DNA from 2 places in the Bacillus altitudinis genome. Region 2 is predicted to be linked to the other one. Evidence: predicted binding sites of a transcription regulator. Region 2 holds the regulator's gene; the other holds the start of a gene.

Region 1 (4,428 bases), 690 kb from region 2:
GGTTTCAAGCGTTCTTGTCGAAGTTGTTCCGACTGAAATAATTCGCCCGCCTTCTTTGCGCACTCGATTAAGCTCTTCTGCCGTTTCTTCATTCATTTCGTAAAACTCTGCGTGCATTTCATGTTCTTCAATGCGTTCAGCACTGACCGGTCGAAATGTACCAAGCCCAACATGGAGCGTAATAAATGCAATATGCACTCCTTTTGCTTTAAGAGCATCTAGCAGTTCATTTGTAAAGTGAAGACCGGCAGTAGGCGCAGCAGCGGAACCAACTTCTTTGGAATAGACGGTTTGATAACGCTCACGATCGTCAAGCTGCTCTTTAATGTACGGAGGCAGCGGCATTTCACCTAAGGATTCAAGTACTTCATAAAAAATGCCTGTATACTGAAACTCAACTTTTCTTCCGCCATGTTCCAGTTCTTCTGTACATACCGCTTTTAATCGTCCATCACCAAATGTAATGACTGTTCCGTTTTTCACACGTTTTGCTGGTTTCACGAGCGTTTCCCATTTGTCTCCTTCTTCTTGTTTCAAAAGAAGCAGCTCCACTTTAGCACCCGTATCCTCTTTCGTTCCAAACAGACGTGCAGGTAATACACGTGTATTGTTTAAAACGAGACAATCACCCTTTTGAAAGTAATCTGTGATTTGCGAGAATGTATCATGTGTGATGTCACCTGTTTGTTTATTTAAGACCATCAGTCTTGATGCATCTCGTTTTTCAAGCGGCACTTGTGCAATCAATCTTTCTGGTAAATCAAAATCAAATAGTTCTAACTTCATTTCCTTCACCTATTCTGTAGTTAACTAGTTAACGTTATTTCATCCGTCCGAAGACATTGAGTAAAATGGTTAGGACGATGCTAATGACAATGCATGTAATCACAGGAAAAAAGAACGTTACGTTCCCTTTTTTCACGAAAATATCGCCTGGAAGTTTCCCAACCAATTGAAACACTAAACCTGCGGCAAAAAGGACACCACCTAAAATCATCAACATTTTAGGGAATTCAGTCACGAATCGGAACCTCCATATGAAAATGTTCATACGCTTCTCTTGTGACGACCCGCCCTCTTGGTGTTCTTTGCAGAAAACCAATTTGCAGTAAATACGGTTCGTACACATCTTCAATCGTATGTGATTCTTCTCCAATTGTCGCTGAGATCGTATCAAGTCCAACAGGACCGCCTCTAAATTTTTCAATCATACTTAAAAGCAGTTTATGATCGATATGATCAAGTCCGAGTCTGTCAACTTGCAGACGCTCAAGAGCATCTTCTGCAATGTCTTGCGTGATCGCATGATTTCCAAGCACCTGCGCAAAATCTCTTACTCTTCTGAGCAGACGATTGGCGACCCTCGGTGTACCTCTAGATCTTCTTGCAATCTCTTCAGCTGAACGAATGTCGATCCCAATCTCAAACAGCTCGGCTGTTCTTGCTACAATGTGAGCCAAATCTCTTTGCTCATAGTATTCCAATCTTGCATGAACCCCAAACCTATCACGAAGCGGCGCTGTTAAAAGCCCAACACGGGTTGTAGCACCTACAAGCGTAAATGGCGGTAAATCAAGCCGCACAGAGCGTGCTGTATCTCCTTTTCCAATCACGATATCTAGACAAAAATCCTCCATCGCTGGATATAGCACTTCCTCTATTGAACGTTGCAAGCGATGAATTTCATCAATAAACAGAACATCGCCAGGTTCAAGAGATGTTAAGATCGCCGCCAAGTCGCCAGGGCGTTCAATCGCTGGTCCAGACGTTGTACGCAGCTGAACATTCATTTCATTGGCAATGATCGACGCAAGCGTTGTTTTCCCAAGTCCCGGCGGTCCATATAAAAGAACGTGATCCAGCGTTTCCTGCCTCATTCGTGCAGCTTCAATAAATACGCTGAGATTATCCTTTACTTTCTGCTGGCCAATATATTGACTAAGCGTCTGTGGACGCAGACTTTGCTCAATGGCTGATTCATGGTTGTCTGCTTCAGTTGAGACGAGCCGTTCATCCATGAGACATCACCCTATTTCAACATTTTTTGTAAAGCTTTTTTCACATATTGATCGGTTGTAAGATTCTTCTCTTCTTTTAATAAAGGAAGAACCTTTTTGATTTCACGATCACCATACCCAAGGACACTTAAGGCTTCAACCGCTTCATCTAAAGCGCTTTGCTGCGTTTCAATCTGGATATGATCCTCGTGGTTAAATAAGTTTCCTATCATTTCAGGCACCACATCTGCGAGCTTCCCTTTCAGATCTAGAATGATCTGACGTGCTGTTTTTTTGCCAACACCCGGGAATTTAATGAGAAAAGCTTCATCCTCTCGTTCGATCGCTGAAATGACAGCGCCAGGGTCACCGGAAGCAAGAATCGCAAGCGCACCCTTCGGTCCAATCCCTGTGACATTTAACAGTTTTGTGAACAACGCTTTTTCTTCTCGTGTTTGAAATCCATATAACGAAAAAGCGTCTTCCTTTATGTAATGATACGTATAAATCGTTTCTTGTTTTGTTACTCGATAGATAAACGGATTTGGGGTATAGACTTGATATCCCACTCCGCCGTTTTCAATGACAACATATTGCGGGCACACATAATCAATGGTCCCTTTTACAAACTCTATCACCGTTTTCACCTCTTTGACTGTTCTCCATTGTAACATAAATCGAAGAGAAAACCGTAATAAAAGTTAACATACGTTCGCTCAGCCTTTTTTCATCGTCAACCCATGAAAAAGAGCTTGCGGTCTTCACACCAGCAAGCTGTCATACGATTAAAACGATTGTTCATTTCGGTAAGGTTTCATGACTTCAAGCACATGCTCAAATTCATCTTTTGTTCGAAACGGAATGCCTTGTGCAAGCTGTTGCTCTACATGACTTTCCAAGCGGGACGTATCAATTTGAAAAAAGAGATGAATAGGCTCCGCCCACCCGTCAGGCCTTCCATGAAACGTAGAAATCACGCCGTCTTCTGATAATCCGATATATCCATTTGCTTTACTTAAAGGCGATATATCGTCAATTTGCTTTCTAAAAAGGGCAAAATCCTCTCGCTGTTCTACCAATGTCCAGCCCTTATACTGGGCCCAAAATGTGTCTTTGTCTTCTAATGATGCCCGCTGTCTTTCAATACTTACATCACCGTCTAGATAGACCTTTTCAAGCTGAACGTTGATGGTTTTTGACTCTTTTTGCAAGTGTTCTGCTGCTTCCATATCAACAGCGAAAAAGAGTACACTTGTCATGATAAGTCCTGTAACGAAATACTTTATTTTCACTTTCACTATTTACACCTCTTTAGAACATAAGATCGATGCATGACATATGTAGTTTGACCCATTTTGCTAAACATTAACCAAATCGATGTCTTGACACATATTGAGAGTCTTTCGTTGTATCCTTCGTGCGTAAATGTTATGTTTTATACAATCCATTGCTCTACCGAATTACATGGTTTTTTCATCATTCGTTTTTCAGCCGCATAAACTGAAACCAAAGAAGGTGAAGTCAATGTCAGATGTCAAAAGATTAGCCGAATCGATTCAGTATCAAGAAGAAAAGCGTTTTAATAAGCTCGTCTTTAAACCGGCTGAGCTTGAGCTGTGCGGCAAAGGAAGAAGTGCCTATGTATTTTCATACAAAAAAGACGGCAAAAAAATGGCGTTAAAAGTCTTTTTTCCTTCTTATCGAAACATCGCCCGCAAAGAGGCTGCAATTTATGAAAAACTTTCCGGCTCCTCCTATTATCCTGAGATTTACGAGTCTGGGGATCAGTATATTTTAATGGAATATATTAAAGGTTATACTTTCTATGAATGCCTGACAAAAGGAATTCCGATCAAAAAACAAATGATTGAACAAGTAGATGATGCATTGGAAGAAGCACGCGCGAAAGGTTTAAATCCTTCTGATATTCATCTGCGGAATTTAATTTTAACAAAGGATGGCCGCGTCAGGGTCATTGACGTCGCCCGCTTCACGCAAACGAAAACATGTCATCAATGGGATGATTTAAAAGCTGCATACGCCTATTATCAAAAACCTTTTTTCCCTAAAAAAGCGCCGCGTCTATGGCTTGAAGTGATTGCCTATTTGTATAAGAAAAACTGGCTGTCTCGAAGTCAGCTGAACAATCGAAATGATTTTACTGCATAATGAAAGCCGCTCTTTTCGAGCGGCTTTCTGTTTTATTCTGTTTCTACATGGATACTATTCACATTTAATAGGTTAATGATTTCATTATTCAGCTTAAACCAATGATTGGCTTCCTCAATTTTTTTATACACATCATAGGTAGCTGGACGTTTCAGCTCGAAATCGAGCACTTCCCCATTGTTCATATGAAATGTTACCTTAAATACTTTCATCATAAGATCACCTTCCACTCTGTCTTGTTCACTAACCGAATCGGTCAGCT
Region 2 (4,428 bases):
CGATCGAGGTCGCCATCTAAAGAAATGTCGTTTGAATCATAAAGAACAATTAAACGGCCTAAGCCTAAATGACCAGCAAGTGAAGCAGCTTCAGAGGAAATGCCCTCCATTAAGTCTCCATCTCCGCAAATGCTGTATGTATAGTGATCCACAACATTAAAGTTGTCTTTGTTATACGTTTCTGCAAGATGTCTTTCTGCAAGTGCCATTCCTACAGCCATCGCAATCCCTTGTCCTAAAGGACCTGTTGTCGCATCTACGCCCTCAGTATGTCCAAACTCAGGATGTCCAGGTGTTTTGCTTCCCCATTGGCGGAATTGTTTTAAATCTTCGATGCTCAGATTGTATCCGCTTAAATGAAGCATGCTATATAAAAGCATAGAGCCATGTCCCGCAGATAACACAAAACGGTCTCTGTTAAACCAATTTGGATTTTGCGGACTTACGTTTAAGTGATTCGTCCATAAAGCGTACGCCATTGGTGCAGCGCCCATCGGCATTCCAGGGTGACCGGAATTCGCTTTTTCAATTGCGTCTATGGAGAGAGTACGTATTGTTGCAATAGATTTCAATTCAATCGTTTCCATATAAATCCCCTTCCGTATCTTGTGTACACCATTATCATAAATCTACTGTCCTTTTTTCACAACTATTTCACGCCGAAAAAGAAGGATTTTGTCACATTTAGTTTATCGATCACCTAAAAACTTATACAAATATGAAAAAAGATGAGAATATTCCTCCCATCTTTTCAAAAATCAAGAAATGATGACCTTTAATGAAGATTCTGGTCTCTTTCTCTTTTTAATTTTTCTGGTGTGACATCGTTTCCTTCTGGATCGACGATTTTCACGGTTTTAAGTGTATTTTTCATAGAAGAACGAAAAGCCTTTAAATATTCCTCTCTTAATTGCTTTTGTTCTGTTTTCTCAGCGTCCGACAAACCGGCCTCTTTCGACTTTTTTGAAAGCTCATTGATTCTTGCAAGCTGTTCTTTAGAAATCATGACAAACTCCTTTAAAACATTTTCTCTACATACTACTAAATATCAGTCATTTTTACAACAAATCACGCTTTAAGTCGCAAGCCCTTTTTCATATTCTTGGTACCTTCTATGGACGGTTGCTTTTGAAATGTCAAAACCAAGTGCCTGCAATGTCACTGCAATTTCAGCGAATGTCATGTTATTTTTTCTTAATCGAACAATTTCAGAAATCGGTACTTCAATACGTTCGCGGCCAGGCGCCTGTTCTTGGTGTTTTAAATTCAGTTCGGGTTGATACCCTCGCTCAACAGCTTTTTTCATCCCACGCTTAATTTTCAAATTATGAATTTTCCGCTGATACTCTTCTACAACGCCTACAATTTCAATGACCATTTCGTCTGCTTCTGAAAGCTCAAGCTCTCCTCTATGAAATACGCTGTACACCTTGACTTTCTCTTTAAACAGACAATGAAGAAGAGCGATTTTCGCCTGCCCTCTTCCAAGGCGTGTCTCATCTTGAATGAGAACAGCATCGATTTCTTCCTCTTTCAGCGTAGCCAGCATGTCAAAAACACCGTCACGATCAAGATCGTATCCACTCGCTTTTTCTTTAATCACTTTGACTACATTCATCTTGTGCGCTGCAGCTAAAGCAAGCAGTTCTTCTTCTTGTCTTTTAAGCGAGGTTTCTTGCTCTTCTTTGGCAGTACTTACTCTCGCATAAATGATTGCATTCATGTCTTCAATCGACCTTTCTACTGTACTGTTGCAAGTTGATATACGACTGGATGCTCTTTTTTAACTGGAATGACAAGGATGTCTCCAGGCTGGATGTCAGTTGAAGCGAGATCATTGTGTTCAGTTACCCAGTCAATAAAAGCATTTTTATCGATCGATTTACTGTCGTTTACTTGATCAGCTAATCCCCAAAGAGTATCACCTGATTGAACCTCTATTTTAACATATTGATTTGGATCATTATGGCTAGTGACTGCAATAAGTGAGAGAAATATGCCAACGATGAATGAGAATAGCCCAATAAAAATAATAGATTCCTTTAACCTCATAATGTCATCTCTCCTAATAGAATGTGTGTTCGTTCTTTCTGACACTCATTATAAATACGAACAAACGTTTCTGTCAAACGTTTTTTTCGAACCTATGTTTGTACTGTTAGGAAAAACATGCTATAATTTCTTTAAAATTGACGTTTTGAGGTGCAAAAGATGACGAAGCTATCAAAAAGACAACTCGATATCCTGAAATTCATAAAAGAAGAAGTAAAAAGCAAGGGTTATCCCCCATCCGTTCGTGAAATTGGCGAAGCTGTCGGTCTAGCATCAAGTTCAACTGTCCATGGACATTTAGCTAGACTAGAAACGAAAGGTTTAATTAGAAGAGACCCAACGAAACCTAGAGCGATCGAAGTACTAGATGAAGAGGAAATGAATATTCCAAAGAGCGCTGTAATGAATGTTCCAGTCATCGGAAAAGTCACAGCAGGCTTGCCTATCACGGCTGTTGAGAATGTAGAAGAATATTTCCCACTTCCAGAAACTTTTGCAGCGCCAGATGAACAAGTATTTATGCTTGAAATTATGGGAGAAAGTATGATCGATGCAGGTATTTTGGACAAAGACTACGTCATTGTGCGTCAGCAAAGCACTGCCAACAATGGAGATATTGTGGTGGCTATGACAGAAGAAGATGAAGCAACAGTGAAACGTTTTTATAAGGAAGATACACACTTTAGATTACAGCCCGAGAATCCATCAATGGAACCGATTATTTTACAGAATGTGAGTATACTAGGTAAAGTGATTGGCGTATTTAGAAATATTCATTAAAAAAAGCCGGTATTTCATCAACGTTTGATGAGAGCCGGCTTTTTCTTTTATGAACAAGAATATGCAAGAATACTAGAGCTTGGGAACGAGCCAAATGTAAAGTTCGGCCATATGAAACCCGTTGTACGGCCAAAAGGCTGCGAGGAAAGAACATACATGAGAAATACTTGACCGTTTCTAAGGAACACAATGGTCCACCTTCTATTACATCCAGCTGCAAATTGAACCGTTTGCTGGCTTCCGCCTACACTCTGCCCTGCAATGAGCGGCTGCATACTTTGAGGCTGAGAAACTGCTTGTTGATATTGCGAGATGATATGCTGCGGCGGGGCTGGCGGGACCGATTGTCCTCCTGCTCCTTGCCCTTGCCCAGTCCCTCCGAATGGCAAGCCGGGAAATCCTCCAACTTGAGAAATAGGAAACGCCGGCATGCTTTGTACCTGCCGATCGTACAAGTACCCATTCCACGTACCTTCATATGGATTATACATATTAAACACCACTTTCTTAGACATTCATCACGACAGTATATGTCATACATAAAAAAAGAGTGTTGAAGAGACAAATAGAAATCTTTCCAAAAGACGTTTTATTCTTCTTTAGAACGGTTAAATATTAATGAGGAAGAAAAAAATAAAAAAATGAAAACTTTTTGTCTCCCTCAAACGTTATATATGTAGAAAGAAAAGAAATAAAAAACATTTAGATTTAATACTTGTAATATCTCTGTAACTATTGTAACATTTGTAACATAAGAAGTTTTCATTGAGAAAAGGAGGCAATCGCCTTGAAAAAATTATTTGTTTTATTAACCGCTATTATGCTTATGATCTCATTACAAACAACAACACTGGCCGCTTCCAAAAAATCAGCCGCTTTGACAAATAAAGAAGCGTTACATATTGCCCTTGATGCAAGAGAACACTTTTGGAGTGCGATGTCAGGCTACAACATTAAAGAGCATTCAGATTACAAATTAAAATCATTTACTTATAAAGATATGACTTACAACTACCTGTCTAAAACATTTGATACAAAGAAAAAACTAAACAGCTATCTATCTCAAGTGTTCACAAAAGATGCCATTACTCACGGTTTAAAAGACTATCAGTTCATCGTTCATAAAGGTAAAATGGCTGTGCCAGTTGGTGACGGAGACAATATGCTTAATTGGGATAAGGCAACACCTAAACTCGTCTCTAAGAAAAGTACAATCCGCACATACGAATTCACAGTCCCAACACTTGATGGACGCAAAGTAAAACGTACTGTCACTTTCGAGAAAGTACAAAAGGATTGGAAAGTAACAAAAATTGACGCTGTGATCTAAATAAAAACCAGGCCGTTTACTAGGCCTGGTTTTTATATGGATGAAAATTCAGTCATACGATCTAAAGCGTGAGCAAGTGATGAAGCCGTTTGAAATTCATTAAAAGGCAGTCCAAGCTGTACAGCCGTTTGAGCAATTTCTGGTCTAATGCCTGAAATGGTCGTATCAACCCCAATTAACCGAAGTGACGTGACAAGATCAAAGATTTGATGTGCTACCATCGTATCAATGATGACGACACCTGATAAATCAATACATAAATGTTG

The links. The regulator LexA, encoded in region 2, represses DNA repair genes until DNA is damaged. The targets are predictions, from matches to a motif close to CGAACATATGTTCG.
Region 1: the regulator LexA is predicted to act here: its motif matches at 2,699-2,712, upstream of ruvA (Holliday junction branch migration protein RuvA).

The regions. Positions count from the first base shown of each region.
Region 1 is NZ_CP009108.1:3,360,928-3,365,355, forward strand. It holds gene queA (tRNA preQ1(34) S-adenosylmethionine ribosyltransferase-isomerase QueA) at 1-786, opposite strand, end outside; gene ID12_RS16995 (DUF2905 domain-containing protein) at 821-1,021, opposite strand; gene ruvB (Holliday junction branch migration DNA helicase RuvB) at 1,014-2,018, opposite strand; gene ruvA (Holliday junction branch migration protein RuvA) at 2,030-2,635, opposite strand; gene ID12_RS17010 (intercompartmental signaling factor BofC) at 2,783-3,295, opposite strand; gene ID12_RS17015 (serine/threonine protein kinase) at 3,522-4,166, shown strand; gene ID12_RS17020 (hypothetical protein) at 4,199-4,381, opposite strand.
Region 2 is NZ_CP009108.1:2,673,652-2,678,079, reverse strand. It holds gene tkt (transketolase) at 1-587, opposite strand, end outside; gene ID12_RS13430 (DUF896 domain-containing protein) at 776-1,006, opposite strand; gene ID12_RS13425 (YneB family resolvase-like protein) at 1,076-1,723, opposite strand; gene yneA (cell division suppressor protein YneA) at 1,741-2,052, opposite strand; gene lexA (transcriptional repressor LexA) at 2,212-2,832, shown strand; gene ID12_RS13410 (hypothetical protein) at 2,880-3,323, opposite strand; gene ID12_RS13405 (IseA DL-endopeptidase inhibitor family protein) at 3,620-4,162, shown strand; gene ID12_RS13400 (STAS domain-containing protein) at 4,195-4,428, opposite strand, start outside.